DNA from 4 places in the Mesorhizobium shangrilense genome. Region 3 is predicted to be linked to each of the others. Evidence: riboswitches for the same ligand, from Rfam matches in the RefSeq annotation. Region 3 holds a riboswitch; each other region holds the start of a gene.

Region 1 (4,206 bases), 4.1 Mb from region 3:
GCTGGTCTATGTCGATATCGGCCGTGCCGACCTGCCGCTGGTGACCAAATTGCCGGGCAATGTCGAGGTCAAGCGCGGGGCGACGCTGCGGCTGACCGCGAACGCCGAGGACCTCCATATCTTCGACACGGACGGGCGTTCATTCGCGCTGCACGCGGCAGAGGCGAAGGCGGCCTGAGACAGGCCAGCGCCAAAACCAGCGACGCAAAAAAGAGCGGCGGGCCAGGCCCGCCGCTCTTTTTTGTATATCAATTTCAGCTGTTAGTTGTTGCCGAAGAGGTTACGGTCGGCACCCTGAGGCGCGGACTTCGGCGCATCATTCGACGAATTGAGCAGCTTGTAGACCGGCGAGCCACTGTTGGCGATCGACGCCGTCGGGGCCTTGTCGACATTGGTCACAGCCGGCTGGTTGACGCCGTTCGAACCATAGTTGTCGCTACCGGCGAAGGCGCTGCCGGAAATCGCCAGAAGGGCGGCGGCAGCAAGAATGATCTTTTTCATTTTTAGTACTCCTGAATTTCAAGTTCGGCCGGAGGGATCGGCGTGCCCATCCCTCTGGCCGGCAATGTTAGTTGTTGCCAAAGAGGTTACGGTCGGCACCCTGATGGGCAGGCGTCTGAGTAGCCGGTGCCGGCTTCTTGATCGAAGCCGTGTACGAGCTGTCGACAGCGGTAGCGTGCTGGTTGGCGCCGTTCGAACCGTAGTTGTCGCTACCGGCGAAAGCGCTGCCGGAAATCGCGAGAAGCGCGGCGGCGGTGAGGATGATCTTCTTCATTTCAAGTACTCCTGAATTTCTGAATTCCGCGAGGGCGGCGGGCGGTGCCCGCCGTCTGCGAGGGATCGGCTGTTAGTTGTTGCCGAAAAGGTTATGGTCAGCACCCTGAGGGGCAGGCGTCTGGGCAGCCGGAGCCGGCTTCTTGATGGAAGCCGTGTACGAGCTGTCGACAGCAGTGGCAGCCTGATTGGCGCCATTGGAACCGTAGTTGTCGCTGCCAGCGAAGGCGCTGCCGGAAATCGCCAGAAGGGCGGCGGCAGTGATGATGATCTTTTTCATTTTTGGTACTCCAGTATTTTTCCGTCCGTCTAGCGGCGTGTCTTGGAAGGAATTCGCGTCGTTCGGACAGCCCCGATGTGGGTGAGCCACCCGGCCATTTCCAATCACGAAGTTGTTCCGCGTGGACCATGAATCCACATCTTGAAATTGTGCCAGACGTCTCTACACCTCTAATTTTATCGTTTATGATCAAACGGTTACTTGAATTCCACGGTCTCCCATCAGACCCTGTTCGTGAGCCGGCGTTCACACCCTGCTGCACGCACCGTCAACAGAAACGAACCGTTCGGTTCGATTTTAGAAAGTGCTAATAGTCACTTTTTGATACTGTTAACGGTTTTTAACCACGTTGGGGGTCGAGTCCGGTGCGCCGAATCCGCCGCTTATGGCCCGCAACGGGTGACCTTCCCGACCGCGATCCGCCCTGCGATCCAGGGCCAGCACGTTTTGGATACGTGTCGCGCTACATGGATGCGATGTCGCTTTCATGCCGATGTCGCAAACGCCATCGTGATTAGATCATGGCATCTCAGGTGCCGCTTCGAGACAAACGAAGCGGAGAATTGGGAAGCCGGTCGAAATCCGGCGCTGCCCCCGCAACGGTGGTGGAGTTCAAGTCGCAACGGGAGACCACTGGGCCAAGGCCTGGGAAGGTGTTGCGACCGTCCAAATGGACACTCCAGAGCCCGGAAACCAGCCCGAGATTTTTGAACTCGACTGATCGCGGTGGGCGGTCAAGAGGTGGATCGTGCATGTCCGGCGCATTGCCGGCCTGCGTCCAATCCTTCCTCTCTTCCCCTCCTGTTCAGTTTTTGGAGCGTCGTGCGCTGTTGGCCGCGCAAATACGCTTCGGGATTTGGATTGCGCATCGTCCGATTTCGGGCCGATGCGAAAGCATGAGGACAGGACATGGACGCGCGCAACGACATGCTTAAGCGGCTGCACAGCCGAAGGGACGGCTTCTCGCTCGAGCAGCCCTTCTATACCGATCCGGAATACTTCCAGCTCGACATGGAGCTGATCTGGTATCGCGACTGGCTGTTCATCGGCCATGATTGCGAACTGCCGAAGCCCGGCAGCTTCATCACCGTCCAGATCGGCGACTATCCGGTTGTCCTGGTGCGCGACCAGAAGGGCAACATCAACGCCTTCCACAATTCCTGCCGCCATCGCGGCAGCCGCGTCTGCAACACCGACAAGGGCACGGCGGCAAAACTGGTCTGTCCCTATCACCAATGGACCTATGAGCTGGATGGCCGGCTTCTGTTCGCAAGACAGATGGCTGACAGCTTCGACAAGAGCCAGTTCGGCCTGAAGCCGGTCGCCTGCGAAAGCGTCGGCGGTTACATCTTCATCTGCCTGGCCAAGGAACCCGCCGATTTCGCGCCCATGCGCGCCATGATCGAACCCTATCTTCTGCCGCACCGGCTGCGCGAGGCAAAGGTCGCCTTCGAGAGCACGATCATCGAGAAGGGCAACTGGAAGCTCGTCTGGGAGAACAACCGCGAGTGCTATCATTGCGCCGGCAACCATCCGGAACTGTGCAAGACGTTCCCGGAGGCGCCGACCGTGACCGGCGTGCAGGGCGCCGACAGCGATCCGGAAATGCTGGCGCATTGGGCGAAGTGCGAGGCGGCGGGCTTGCCCAGCAGGTTCCGCATCGATCCGGCCGGGCAGTACCGCGCCACCCGCGCGCCGCTGCTGCGCGATGCCGTCAGCTACACGATGACGGGAAAGCGCGCCGTGGAGAAGAACCTTTCCGACAGTGTTTCCACCGACCGGATCGGTTCGCTGCTGCTCTACCACTACCCGACGACGTGGAACCATATCCTCGGCGACCACGCGGTGACCTTCCGCGTGTTGCCGATCAGCGCCACGGAAACGGCGGTGACGACGAAGTGGCTGGTGCACAAGGATGCGGTCGAGGGCGTCGACTACAAGCTCGACGAACTCACCCATGTCTGGACCGAGACCAACGACCAGGACCGCCGTATCGTCGAGGAGAATGCTTTCGGCATCCTGTCGCCGGCCTATGAACCCGGCCCTTATTCAGAGCTGCATGAAGGCGGCGTGATCCAGTTCGTCGAGTGGTATGCGAACTTCATCGGGCCGCGCCTTGCCGAAGGCGGCCGGCCGGCGCTGCGCAGTGTCGCCTAGCTCATGTCGCCCAAAAGTGCTCCGCGGTTTTGGGATCACGACATGAGCAGTGCAAGAAGGACTTGAGGGATGAACGCGATGACTGACCTTGGCCTCTATCGTCATCTCGACCAGATGACGCCCTGGAACGACAGGCTTCAGGTGCTGGAAGTGATCGGCGTCAGCGACGAGGCGCCGGACGTTAAGACCTTCACCTTCCGCTCCGACAACCAGACCTGGTTCCGCTACAAGCCAGGACAGTTCGTGACACTGGAATTGCCGACAGCCGACGGCCCGCTGATGCGCACCTATACGCTGTCGTCCTCGCCGTCGCGGCCATTCTCGATCGCGGTGACGGTGAAGGCGCAGGCGGGCAGCATCGGCACGCGCTGGATGTTCGACCATCTGAAGCCCGGCACGCACGTCAAGGCCTATGGCCCGACAGGCGACTTTTCGCTGCATAGCCACCCGGCCGCGAAGTATCTGTTCATTTCGGCCGGCTCCGGCGTGACGCCGATGATGTCGATGCTGCGCTGGCTGAACGACTGCGCGCCATGGACCGACGTCGGCTTCGTCAACTGCGCGCGGCGCCCGGAGGAGATCATCTTCCGCAAGGAGCTGGAGCTGCTTGGCGGCCATATGCCGGGCCTGTCGCTCGGCTTCATGATCGAGGAACGGTCGAGCCGCGAAGGCTGGTACGGGCATATGGGCAGGATCGACGCGATACGTCTGCCGCTGCTGGCGCCCGACTTTCGCGAGCGCGAGATCTTCTGCTGCGGTCCAGATCCTTTCATGCGCGCCGTGCGCGGCATGCTGGAAGCCACGGGTTTCGACATGGACCACTACCATCAGGAGAGCTTCGCCGCTTCTGTCGTGGAGGAAATACCGGCTCCCTTCGCTTCGCCCACGGAAGGCATCGAAGCCGCCGTGGAAGTCATGGTGCCGATCCGCTTCTCGCTTTCGGATGTCGATGCCGAATGTGTCGCCGGCCAGACAGTGTTGCAGACGGCACGCGC
Region 2 (4,206 bases), on a different contig from region 3:
ACCTCTGCCGGAGAACTTGATCGAATTGATTGCTACCCCTGACCAGCAACGCGAACCTGCCGAAGGGAAATTGTAGCTTTCGTTGAATGATTCATTTCCAAGAAGTAATCGTTTTGGCAAATTCACGGCCGACATGCGGCAGCTGGTAAATCACCACATGGTTAGGAATCAGGAAATCCTCCGGCCTGCACTTTCTTCCGCAGCGCGCATACTGCCGCGACCATGTTCATGAGGGCAGGGCGGACCTCCTCCCATTTGCGTGTTTTGAGGCCACAGTCCGGATTTACCCACAGTTGGCCGTCGGACAGTCGCTCGCGGGCAAGCATGACGAGATCCGAAATCTCGCCAACTTCCGGGACACGTGGTGAGTGAATGTCGTAGACTCCGGGACCGATTTCGTTCGGATATTTGGAGCTCTTGAAGGCGTCTAGCAGTTCCATTTTCGAGCGCGACGTCTCAATCGAAATTACATCCGCATCCATTTCAGCGATCGCGTCGATGATCTCGTTGAACTCCGAATAGCACATGTGAGTATGGATTTGGGTCGCGTCCTCTACACCCGTTGAAGCGAGCCGGAAGCATTCGACAGCCCAATCGAGGTAGACTTTCCAGTCGGACTTGCGCAGTGGCAGGCCTTCGCGAAACGCGGCCTCGTCGATCTGGATCATCCTTGCGCCGGCTCTTTCGAGGTCCGCCACTTCATCGCGGATGGCGAGCGCGATCTGGCGGCAGGCCTCGGCGCGGGATACGTCGTCGCGAACAAAAGACCAGTTAAGAATGGTCGCCGGGCCTGTGAGCATTCCCTTCACCGGTTTTTCCGTCAGCGACTGGGCAAATTGCCACCAGCGCACCGTCATCGGATTGGGCCGCGATACGTCGCCGAAAATGATGGGAGGGCGCACGTAGCGGGAGCCATAGCTCTGCACCCAGCCATGCTGGGTGAAGGCGAGGCCGGACAGTTGCTCGCCGAAATGCTGCACCATGTCGTTTCGTTCGAACTCGCCGTGCACCAGCACGTCCAGCCCGATCTCCTCCTGCCAGCGAATAGCAGCCTCGGTCTCCTTCTTCAGGAAGGTCTCGTAGTCGACATAGCTCAGTTCGCCCTTCGCATGAGCGGAGCGCGCCTTGCGCACCTCCGGCGTCTGCGGAAAGGACCCGATGGTCGTCGTAGGGAACGGCGGCAGGCCGAGCGTGCCAGCTTGGACTTTGGAACGCTCGGCAAATGCGCTCTTTCGTTGCTTCATGCCGCCGTCAATGCTGGCGATCCGCCCCTCGACGAGCGGATCATGGACCTTTGTGGACATTGCGCGCGCGGCGGCAGCCTCGGCAGAAGCTTTCAATGCGCCTACTGCGGCCTGCCTGCCTTCGGACAAGGCTTGGGCCAGCACGACCAGCTCTTCGGTCTTCTGGGCCGCGAATGCCAGCCACGAACTGACGTCCACATCGAGCGCGGTCTCCATCCCCAGGTCGATCGGCACATGAAGCATCGAGCAGGACGGCGCGATCTCGACGCGGTCTAGGGGCCAGCCGGCGACGATCGGCTTGATGCGGTCGAGAATCGCAGGCAGGTTCGCGCGCCAGACGTTGCGGCCGTCGATCAAGCCAAGCGAGAGCACCAGATCCTTCGGTGCGAGCCGACCAACCGTCTCCAACTGCTCGGGAGCGCGCACGAGATCGAGATGCAGGCCCGCCAAGGGTAGGGAAATCGCGGTCTCGAGATTATCTTCCAGCGGCCCGAAATAGGTAGCCAGCATGATCTTCAACTCGGGCGCGGCTTTCGACAGCTGGCCGTAGGTGAATTCGAATGCAGCTCGTTCGTTCGGGTTAAGATCGAGCACAAGCGCCGGCTCATCAATCTGCACCCAGTCGGCTCCCGAAAGCTTCAGCCTCCGCAGGAGTTCCTCGTAGACAGGCAACAGCCGCGGCAGAAGCGCTATCGGATTGAAACCTTCGGCAGGTGACTTCGCCAGCTTGAGGAAGGTGACCGGTCCAAGGATGACCGGGCGTGTGTGAATGCCGAGGGCTTTAGCCTCGAGGAAGTGATCGACCGGTTTCATAGACAAGAGGGCGAAGGTCTGATCGTCGGTCAGCTCCGGCACGATGTAGTGATAGTTGGTGTCGAACCATTTGGTCATTTCCATCGCGGTCGAGCGGTGCCCCTGAGCCACATGCTCGTGGCCGGCATGTCCACAACCTGCGGTCTCACCCTGCTTGCCGCGCGCCATCGCGAAGTAGATGTCGAGTGGGACCTCGCCGCCCTTCCATGCGTAACGGGACGGCACGGCGCCGACCATGGCTGCAGTGTCGAGCACATGGTCGTAGAGTGAGAAGTCGTTCGACGGAATTTTCGATACGCCGCAATCGTGCTGCTCCCTCCAGTTAGCGGCACGGAGCGCCTTCGCCGTCGCCAGAAGGTCGGCAGCGGAAGATTTTCCGGACCAGTAGCTTTCAAGCGCGAATTTCAGTTCTCGCCGGCGACCCATACGCGGCATGCCGAGCGTTGCAACAGGAATTTGCTGAGAGATAGTCATGCCATACCCCGATGGTTGGGGCGTGGGGCAAGGAAGGCGCTAGCAGGCCGGCATGAACGCCGGGCTGCCGCGGCCACCGAGACACCCCGCCCGTGGACGTTGTTCGCCGTGGCAGGTCTCCTGGCTCGCGGGTCACAGCCTCTGCCCGTCTTCCCGAGGCTGTTCGCCTCAGTGACATTGCTGGGTTGGCTCGCCGCTAACAGTTGCGGGGGCAGCGCCGGCATCGCACCGGCTTCCCTCTTAGCTCCGTTGCGGCAGCGCCGTACGGAGAACCACGACCCGCCGACAATCACAGCAGTCCGCGCTCTTGTCAATCCAGCATAACGAAATGTTTATGTGTTTATGTGATTGCGCCGTGCACTTATCGGCGTGTTGCCAAAGTCGCTTTGATCGTTGTCGTGAGCTGTTGGCGCTGCAGCCACTCTCCAGTCCGCGCAAGCTGTGCGCTGAGCGGCCGGCAAATCTGCGAATCACATGATTCGCTCTTTGAACGACTTGCGGCAAATGTCAGCGTCGTGATGATCAAGATCGCCTGGAACTGTTACCGGCATTTGCGTCAACGTTCCTGAGCCTCGACAACCAGAAACTCAGACGGAAAGCCGCCAGCTTTCACGGATGGGCATGCGACATTTCGATTTACCCGCGCTTGCCTGGACCGCCTGCACAACGGGGAGATGGGCAGCTCGTCGCGGAAATGCCCACCTGATGTAGCCCCGCCTGTTCCGCCTCGCGGCGCAGATTCTGCCTTGGCCTTGGGCCGATCTGCTGGATCACCAGACCGGCGGCCAGTGAGCCGAGGTCGCCGCAGGTCTTGAGGTCGCGGCCTTGCGTGTAGCCGTGCAGGAAACCGGCGGCATAGAGGTCGCCGGCGCCGGTCGTGTCGACCAGTTCCTTGATCGCGGTCGCCTGGATGACCACGGTCTCGTCGCCGCGCACGATGACCGAGCCTTTTTCCGAGCGGGTCACGGCGGCGATCCGGCAATCCTTGCGGATCTGTGCCAGCGCCTCGTCGAATGACGATGTCTGGTAGAGCGACTTGATCTCGTGGCTGTTGGCAAAGACGATGTCGACGGTGCCCGAGCGCATCAGGTCGAGGAACTCGTCGCGGTAGCGGTCGACGCAGAACGAATCCGACAGCGTCATCGACACTTCGCGGCCCGCCGCGTGCGCCAGCTTGGCCGTCTGCCGGATGGCCTCCTTGGCGCGCGGCGGGTCCCACAGATAGCCCTCGAAATAGGTGATCTTGGCACCGGAAGCCTTGTCGGCCTCGACATCCTCCGGCCCGAGCTCGACGCAGGCGCCGAGATAGGTGTTCATCGAACGCTCGCCGTCGGGAGTGACGAAGATCATCGAGCGCGCCGTCGGCGGCTCGCCCTTGAGCGGCTTGGTGTCGAAGGCGACGCCCTGCGCATGGATGTCGTGGGCGTAGATTTCGCCGAGCGCATCGTTCGAGACCTTGCCGAAGAAAGCGGCTCGGCCGCCGAAGCTGGCGACGCCGGCCGCCGTGTTGCCGGCGCTGCCGCCGGACGCTTCGATCGCCGGGCCCATGCGGCTGTAGAGCAGTTCGGCGCGGTGGGTGTCGATGAGGTTCATCGCGCCCTTGATGATGCCGTTGGTCTTGAGGAATTCCTCGTCGCACTGGGCGATGATGTCGACAATGGCATTGCCGATGCAA
Region 3 (4,206 bases):
GTGATGGTGCCCGAAATCATCACCGGCAGGCGCACGCCCTTCTCGATGAAGATCTCGTTGCAGGCGAAGATCGCCGCCTTGGCGTTCAGCGTGTCGAAGATGGTTTCGATCAGGATGATGTCGGCGCCGCCATCGATCAACCCGCGCAATTGCTCGCCATAGGCGAGGCGCAGATCGTCAAAACTTACAGCGCGATAGCCGGGATTGTTGACATCCGGCGACATCGACGCGGTGCGGTTGGTTGGCCCCAGCGCGCCGGCGACGAACCGGCGCTTGCCGTCTTCCTGCTCAGCCCTTTTCGCGGCGCGCCGCACCAGTCGCGCGCCATCGCGGTTCAGCGCATAGACGGCGTCCTCCATGCCGTAATCGGCCTGGGCGATCGAAGTCGAGGAGAAGGTGTTGGTCTCGAGGATATCCGCGCCGGCAATGGCGTACTGATAGTGGATCTCCTCGATCGCCCCAGGCTGCGTCAGGATCAAGAGGTCGTTGTTGCCCTGCTGGTGGCAGGCGCAGCCGGCAAAGACCTCGCCGCGGAAATGATCCTCGTTAAAGCCGAGCCCCTGGATCTGCGTGCCCATGGCGCCGTCGAGGATGAGGATGCGTTCCCGTGCCGCCGCGGTCAGCGCCGCAAGCACCTCCGAACCGTCGGGCTTGGCCGCGACAGGGCCCAGGAGATCGTCCAGCGATGGCGAATTCTGCGACATTTTTTATCCTTGGGGCGACAGCTTAACCCAAGTCACATAAAGACATCTTTATGTCAACATACGCCTTCAAGCGTTGTTTGTCACGCCGCTTTCCAAGGCGTTGGTTGTCGTCCGCTCAATCGGCCTTCTCCGGCCTGGTGACCCGCAGCATCCAGCGGCGTCCGTCGCTGGAGAATTCGGTGACGCCCAGCGGCTCGATATCGATCCTGCGGCAGGCGGAAAGCGGCGCGCCGAGGACATGGACTATTGCCGCGCGGATGACGCTGGCATGCGTCACCGCGATCGTATGGCCATGCTCCGCCATCAGCCCGTCCATGAAGGCCGAAACCCGGCGCGACACATCGGCCAGCGATTCGCCGTCATGCGGGGCAGCATCGGGGTCGCCAAGCCAGGCCGCGATGCCCTCAGGGTCGTCCCCGTGAACCTCTTCAAGACTCTTGCCTGCCCAACGTCCATGGTCCTGATCCATCAGAAGAGGCTCGACGGAAGCCTGCAGCGCCATCGCCTCGGCGGTCTGCCGGGCTCGCAGCATCGGGCTCGTCAGCACCCGGTTAGCACGGCGCAATCCCGCCCCAACCGCCGCCGCCAGCCCATGCGCGCGCGGCTCCAGCGCCTCGTCGAGCGCGAACGCCCCCTTGCGCGTCGCCAGCGTTGCCCCGCTGCGGATCATGGTGAGGCGTACGAGCATGAGACTGCCTATTTCATTCACCGAGCGCAGGATTCCGCAGGTACGCCCGGACCTCTAGTTTCGTTGACATACTATATTCCCGGCGCCCCACCGTCGCACTTCGGGCAACGGCGATGATGGAAGTCCGAGCCATTGGCACCATAGACGTGTCCGCAGGCTTCCCGTTCACACTGGACGGCCCAGATATACTGAAGATGGTCCGTGCCCTTGAATTCAGTTTTGCGCAGCAAGCGCTGGTTATTCCGGTTCAGGTCGCCTTCGTCTGCCACGCCAATGCTCCGTGCTTTGCGTCAAGCATATAAGAATCGTGCCGGATCCGAGTAGCGCGCGTCTAATTTCAAACTGGCATACCGCCACCACCCACAATTCGTTGACGGCTATCGATCCGGTGGATATGGTCTTCAACGATACGGGTTTGGAAGCCGGTGTAAATCCGGCACGGTCGCGCCACTGTGATCGGCAATGTTGTTGCTGAAAGTCAGGCCTTCTCCCGTAGCTGAAGTTTGAGGAACGGGACGCAGCATCCCAGGAGAGGTCCATATGTCCAACGCTACTTTCGCACCCGCCTACGGTCCGGTTGCTATCCCTGTAAAAGAACTTTTGCCGTGGGCGATCTTCGGCGGTCTTCTCCTGATGCTGGCGATCTATTTCATCGGCGCGGAGCAAGGCGCGACCTCGCTGATCTCCGGCATGGGTGTGCACGAGTTCGTGCATGACGGCCGCCACCTGCTTGGCTTCCCCTGTCACTGATGCATTCCGCCCGGAAGCGCGCCGCGCTTCGGGCAATTGACATAGTGCTTTAGGCCGCGCGTCCTTCAGGGACGCGTTACGGTCTTGCAATGCAATGAACATGCAACAAACGCATGATCCCTGCCCAACCGGCAGCGCATCATGCCGTGGGGACAACGGTCATGGTTGGAAATCTTCTTCTTCGCGGGATGCTGGTCGGCATCTTCGCCGGCATTCTCGCATTCGGCTTCGCCAGGATCTACGGCGAGCCGCAGGTCGACCGCGCCATCGCCTTCGAGGAGGCCAACGCCCAGGCCGCAGGCGAAGCGCCTGAACCCGAAATCGTCAGCCGCTCGACACAGGCCGGCCTTGGCCTGTTGACCGGCGTGCTGGTCTATGGCGCGGCGGTCGGCGGGCTGTTCTCGCTGGTGTTTGCCTATACCTATGGCCGCGTCAGCAATTTCGGTCCGCGCGGCACCGCCGCCCTCCTGGCGCTGGCCGGCTTCGTCGCCATCGTCCTGGTGCCCTACATCAAATATCCGGCCAATCCGCCCTCGGTCGGCAACGGCGATACGATCGGCGCGCGCACGGAACTGTACTTCGTCATGCTGATGGTTTCCATCGCGGCGCTGATCGCCGCCGTGGCGCTGGCGCGGCGGCTGTGGGCGCAGTATGGCGCCTGGAACGCGACGATCATCGCCGGTGCGGCGTTCATCATCTTCATCGCCCTCGTCCAGTACGCGCTGCCGCCCATCAACGAAGTGCCTGAAAAGTTCTCGGCTGACCTGCTCTGGCGCTTCCGCGTCGCCTCGCTCGGCATCCACGTCGTGCTGTGGACGACCCTCGGCCTCGTCTTCGGCGCCCTGGTCGAACGCAGCTATGGCGGCCAGCTTAGCCGTCCGGTCTCCAAACGGCCGGCCATGCGCTAATGCATGTCGCCCAAAAGTGGCTCCGGTTTTGGGAGAACGACATGCACAAAAACAAAAAACTAAAGCGCGTCGCGCTTTAGCAATGCTTCGGCGCATTAACCGTTCAATGCGCCTTGCGGCGGCGTCCCTCGTGGGCGCCGTTCTGCTTTTCGCTTTTGCCGCTCCCGCCGCCGCCCATGGCGGCAGCGTCGGCGGACCGACCAGCGGCATTGCGATACCCAGCCTCACCCACGGCCAGATGGCTGTCATCCATGACTATCGCGGCAGGATCCTCGACCTTGCCGCGCGCCAGCAACGGACCGACCTGACGTTCCGGCGGCTGATGAACTACGGCAACATCCAGTACAGCTACTGCCTGTGGGGCCTGGTGCCCGGCAGCCTGCGCGACGAGGAAAGCCCCTTCAACGAATGCAGCCATGCCTATCTGTCGGCGGCGCAGGCGCTGCTGGTCTACATGCGGGAGATGGGTGACCAGAAGCAGGCCGTCGACGCACTGATCTCCGACATCGACGCCGACATGGTCCGCAACCAGGCATCGTTCGTGATGTGCCGGTTCAGCGGCGAAGCCTTCAACACCGCGAACGTGATCTCGCCCGGCTGGAGCGGCATTTTCTTCCACGTTCCCAGCCTGGTCACTTTCGCCATGCTGGCGCTGCTGCTCACGGCGGGCGTGCTGGCGCTTGCGGGTCCAAAGGCCCGGCGCCGCGATGATGCCAGCGGCGTCAATCCGGTCTAGTAGTTGCAAGCGGAGCCCGACCCGGGCTTGCCTGCAATTCCCCGGCCGGCGTGAGGTTGCTCACGACGGCGCCGGAGATCACGCCGCGCAGTTCGATTGGCCTTGCGTCCACGCCCGTGCGCGCCGCGATATAGTCCATGGCCTTGTCGCAATACCAGTCGGCGAAGGCCAGGACATAGGCTTCGTCGGGCAGGCTGTAGGGCCCGGGTACATACCCCACCGAGTTCACGCCACGCTGATTGACCTCCACCAGGTCCCGGTCCTGGAGATTGGTGACGTTCCACAAGGCGGTGAGATGCTCGACGTCGTAGTCGACGCCCTCGACCGCGTCCTTGTGGACGAGCCATTTGCAGGTCACCACCGTCTCTCCCGCCGCGGTCGGCATGGCGCTGAAATAGACCGTGGTATCGGCGGTCGAAT
Region 4 (4,206 bases), 670 kb from region 3:
CTTATCTTGAAGTCGGCGCACTGCCGCAGCGACCCCACCCCCGGCCTGCGGCTGGACCCTCCCCTCGAGGGGGAGGGGAACCACACCGCGATCCGGTTCGTAGTAGCCGGCTTTGGGGACTGTGACTGGCTCGACAACTTCTGCCTGCAACCCTGCCAACCCAGCCAGTCGCCGCACCAGCGCGCTCATATTCGCCGGGCCACCCTCGCGAAAATAGTCGAGCAGGCCGTCGAGCTCCTCGCGCGGCAGCGTCGAGGCTTCGATCAGGCGCAGATCCTCGTCGCGGCATTCGCCGGGCAGCAGCGCCAGTTTTATGCCGCGTGCGCGGGCGGTCGAGGCAAGCTGGTCGCAGCCGTAGCGCCACCAGTCGTAGCCGCCGAGGATGCGCACCAGGATGATCTTGGCATGGCGGGCGACGCTGTCGACCCAGAGGTCGACGGACATGGGATGGCGCAGGTCACGCAGCGCCGCCAGCCGCATCGAGGGCAGGCGGCCGGCATCGGCTTTCCAGGCCGCCGCCAGTCCGGCGAGATCGCTGTCGGTGAAGGACAGGGCCACGATATCCGCCGGCGTCTGCCGCAGATCGACGGGCTCGGCGAGATCGTCGAGCGAGGCGGATGTCGTGGTGAGGATGTGCATCGCGGCCCGTGTCTGAAAATCAGCCGGCGAGTATACGCTCGATCGCCGGACGGTTCAGCCCCTTGAGGCCAATGACGACGAGACGCGAACGACGGTCGTCCTCGGGGGTCCAGGCGCGGTCGTAGTAATGGTTGACGCGCGGGCCGACGGCCTGCAGCAAAAGCCGCATCGGCTTGCCGCCGACCTCCACGAAGCCCTTCACGCGCAGCACGTTCTCTTCTTCGGCTACGGTGGCGACGCGCTTTGCCAGTTCGTCGGGATTGGCGATCGAGGCAATGTCGACAATGAACGTGTCGAAGTCGTCATGCTCGTGGTCGAATGCGCCGTCATGATGGGATTTGCGGTTCTCGATGTCGTCCTCGACGGCGAGACCAAGCCCAAGCAGCACGGAGGGATCGACCTTGCCGTGAGACGTCGGCACGATCTTCACGGCACGGGCGGAGTGTTCGTTGATGATGGCGTTGGCGCGGGCCGAACCGGCGGCGTCCATCAGGTCGCTCTTCGACAGGATGATCAGGTCGGCGCAAGCGATCTGGTCCTCGAACACTTCCTCGACCGGATCGTCGTGGTCGAGCGTCTCGTCCTCAACGCGCTGCGCCTGCAGGGCTTCCATATCGTTGGCAACACGGCCTTCGGCCAGCGCCGGGCCGTCCACCACGGCGATAACGCCATCGACCGTTACCCGGCTCTTCACTGTCGGCCACTGAAAGGCCTGAACCAGCGGCTTGGGCAGAGCGAGGCCCGACGTCTCTATAAGTATGTGGTCGACCTTTGGCGTCAGCGACAGGATCTGGTCGAGCGCCGGCACGAAGTCGTCGGCGACGGTGCAGCAGATGCAGCCATTGGCCAGTTCGACGATGTTTTCCTCCGGGCAGGTGTCGATGCCGCAGCCCTTGAGGATTTCGCCGTCGATGCCGATGTCGCCGAATTCGTTGACGATGATCGCAATACGCTTGCCGCCGGCGTTTTCCAGGAGATGGCGGACCAGCGTCGTCTTGCCGGCGCCGAGGAAGCCGGTGATGACGGTGCAGGGAACACGAGAGACGGAAGCGGTCATGGTCAGTCCTTCAACATGTCGAGGGGAGGGATGCGGGCAACAAGGCCGCGCTTGAGGCTATCGGGACGGCCACGCCACGGAATGAGGCCATCGGTCGAGGTGGCGAAGAGTTTTGCGCCGGTGACCAGATCGGCGCCGCTGGTCGCGGTCAGGTCGCCGAAGACGTAGCTCCAGCAGCCATCGCGCAGGATGGCCGCGCTGAGCCGGCGCTTGCAGTTACCGAGACATTCGACGCTGCGGATGCGGATATCTTCGCCGGATGCGGCGCGGCGCGTATCTTCGGCCAGCAGTTCGCCGGCGCGGGGATGGGCGTCGGAGCCGGTTTCGTCGCGGCATGATGCGCAGACGATGACGGTGACCTTTTCGAGGGCATTGTCATGGCCGGATGAAAAATCCGCTCTTCCAGCCGAAAGACTGCTGTCGTGATCCAAATCTTGCTCCTTGCCCGGAAACCCGCCGGGCGATCGGATTCTTCTTGTCGCAGACGGCAGGTCTCCTGGCTCGCGGGTCATCGCCTTGGGTAGCCGCCTTCCCGGGAACATCCCAGTGGTTTTCGGCTTCGGCTCGTCGCTTACAGTTGCGGGGACAGCCGCGGATTTGGGATTTTCGATCCCGCACCGCATTCCCTCTTGGCTCCTCCCTTTGAAGAGAAGAGACCGTCTGGAGCGGATTTAGGCTTTTGCGGGCAGCGGTGTCAACGCGAGCTTACGACACGGCGATGTCGGCCAGCGCCGGACCCAGATCACCAGCCGGCGTCACTTCAATGCGTTCAAGCCCGAGCCAGCCTTGCATCTGCTTCAATTCCTCGAAGAGCTGGGCGGCGGTTTCAGGCGGCGCGCCGGGTTCGGCATAGGCGGCATGGACGCGCAGCACGCTCGCCGGGCGGTCGGCCTTGAGGTCGACGCGCGCGACGATCCTGTCACCGAGCAGGAACGGCAGGACGTAATAGCCGTATTGCCGCTTGTCAGCCGGCGTATAGATCTCGATGCGGTAGCGGAAATCGAACAGGCGCTCCGAGCGCGATCGTTCGAAGACGACCGGATCGAAAGGCGCCAGCAGGGCGCGGGCCTCGATTTTTCGTGGCAGGCGCGCGTCCTTGTGAAGGTAAGCCGGCTTGTCCCAGCCCTCGACGCGCACCGGCATCAACTCGCCGAGATCGATCAGTTCCTCGAGCCGCCCCTTCATGTCGGCGGGGGAGAGGCGGAAATAGTCGCGCAGGTCGCCGGCCGTCGCCACGCCGTGGGCGCGGGCGGAGATTCGCAGCAATTCGCGGTGCGCGTCCTCGGCGGCGGGCACCGGCAGATCTAGGATCGCCTGCGGCAGTACGCGCTCTGGCAGATCGTAGAATCGCTCGAAACCGCGACGGTGCGCCGTGGTGATGCGCCCGGCCCAGAACAGCCATTCGAAGGCGTGCTTGGCATGGCTCCAGCCCCACCAGCCGCCCGAGCCTTTCTGACCTTCCAGCGCGGAAGCCGCGATCGGGCCCCGATCAACGACGTGCCGGTAGATCTCTTCGACATAGGCGGCATGTTCACGCCCCCATTTGGCCAGCCCGGTATACATTTCATCGCCACGCTCGGCCCGTTCCATCCGCCAGCGCATCAGCGGGTAGGTTTCGACCGGCAGGAAGGAGGCTTCGTGGGCCCAGTATTCGAACACCGTGCGCTTGCGCGTCACCGCGGCGTTGTCGAGCAAAGCGAGCGGGTAGGGGCCAAGCCGCGAATAGAGCGGCATATAATGAGCGCGCACCACCGCGCTGACGGAATCGATCTGCAGCAGGCCGGTACGGGCGAGCACGCGACCGAGATGGCGTCGATCGGGCGTGCCGGCCGGTCTGGCGTCCATGAAACCCTGGGCGGCAAGAGCGATGCGCCGGGCCATGGGAAGCGAGATTTTTTCCTTCATGCGGGTGCGACTCTGATGGGGGTTCGGGATGGAGTAAGATCGTGATTCCGCGGAATGCTAGCAGGGTTTTGGCGGGATATATGTCAGGAGAGAAAAGTGGAGTAAAAAGTGAAGGAAATCAAACAGGAGCGTATCGGACCAGTTTCCCCGTATATGCCGTCCAGGTCGGTGTTTTGAACAAGGTTTGACTTGCTTCGCCGAAAGCGCTGCGCTAACCCTCGCCGCGTTGCAGCATAGAGCCCCTAAAACGGTTCAGCGGTTAAACTGTCACGCTTCCGCAAGTGGGTCTGGTGCTGTAATCAAAGTGGATTGGCGCCAACGGAAAGCCGAGCATGAACGCACTTCTAGGTTCATACCTGCCCATCGTCCTGTTCATCGGCGTGGCACTTGTGGTCGGCCTTGCGCTGCTGGCGGCGCCCTTCCTGGTGGCCTACCGCAACCCCGATCCCGAAAAGCTTTCCGCTTACGAGTGCGGTTTCAACTCGTTCGACGACGCCCGCATGAAATTCGACATCCGCTTCTACCTGGTGTCGATCCTGTTCATCATCTTCGATCTGGAAGTTGCCTTCCTGTTCCCATGGGCGGTGTCTTTCTCGAAGATCGGC

What was found. A riboswitch is a leader RNA that binds a small molecule or an ion and turns the genes downstream of it on or off. The one in region 3 is predicted to bind cobalamin.
Region 1: linked by a shared signal. The riboswitch ahead of ABVQ20_RS20845 (aromatic ring-hydroxylating oxygenase subunit alpha) and the one ahead of ABVQ20_RS00965 (CbtB domain-containing protein) in region 3 are both predicted to bind cobalamin.
Region 2: linked by a shared signal. The riboswitch ahead of metE (5-methyltetrahydropteroyltriglutamate--homocysteine S-methyltransferase) and the one ahead of ABVQ20_RS00965 (CbtB domain-containing protein) in region 3 are both predicted to bind cobalamin.
Region 4: linked by a shared signal. The riboswitch ahead of ABVQ20_RS04345 (DUF1636 family protein) and the one ahead of ABVQ20_RS00965 (CbtB domain-containing protein) in region 3 are both predicted to bind cobalamin.

The regions. Positions count from the first base shown of each region.
Region 1 is NZ_JBEWSZ010000001.1:4,310,526-4,314,731, forward strand. It holds gene ABVQ20_RS20825 (ABC transporter ATP-binding protein) at 1-178, shown strand, start outside; gene ABVQ20_RS20830 (DUF680 domain-containing protein) at 262-501, opposite strand; gene ABVQ20_RS20835 (DUF680 domain-containing protein) at 569-775, opposite strand; gene ABVQ20_RS20840 (DUF680 domain-containing protein) at 848-1,054, opposite strand; cobalamin riboswitch at 1,569-1,770, shown strand; gene ABVQ20_RS20845 (aromatic ring-hydroxylating oxygenase subunit alpha) at 1,964-3,211, shown strand; gene ABVQ20_RS20850 (FAD-binding oxidoreductase) at 3,290-4,206, shown strand, end outside.
Region 2 is NZ_JBEWSZ010000010.1:60,876-65,081, forward strand. It holds gene metE (5-methyltetrahydropteroyltriglutamate--homocysteine S-methyltransferase) at 162-2,531, opposite strand; cobalamin riboswitch at 2,625-2,823, opposite strand; partial or broken gene ABVQ20_RS36780 (adenosine kinase) at 3,240-4,206, opposite strand, start outside.
Region 3 is NZ_JBEWSZ010000001.1:164,475-168,680, reverse strand. It holds gene metH (methionine synthase) at 1-704, opposite strand, end outside; gene ABVQ20_RS00970 (histidine phosphatase family protein) at 820-1,392, opposite strand; adenosylcobalamin (AdoCbl) riboswitch at 1,801-1,887, shown strand; gene ABVQ20_RS00965 (CbtB domain-containing protein) at 1,933-2,142, shown strand; gene ABVQ20_RS00960 (CbtA family protein) at 2,304-3,050, shown strand; gene ABVQ20_RS00955 (hypothetical protein) at 3,181-3,786, shown strand; gene ABVQ20_RS00950 (aromatic ring-hydroxylating oxygenase subunit alpha) at 3,773-4,206, opposite strand, start outside.
Region 4 is NZ_JBEWSZ010000001.1:831,877-836,082, forward strand. It holds gene ABVQ20_RS04335 (cobaltochelatase subunit CobN) at 1-639, opposite strand, end outside; gene cobW (cobalamin biosynthesis protein CobW) at 659-1,696, opposite strand; gene ABVQ20_RS04345 (DUF1636 family protein) at 1,699-2,127, opposite strand; cobalamin riboswitch at 2,166-2,372, opposite strand; gene ABVQ20_RS04350 (winged helix-turn-helix domain-containing protein) at 2,402-3,601, opposite strand; gene ABVQ20_RS04355 (NADH-quinone oxidoreductase subunit A) at 3,934-4,206, shown strand, end outside.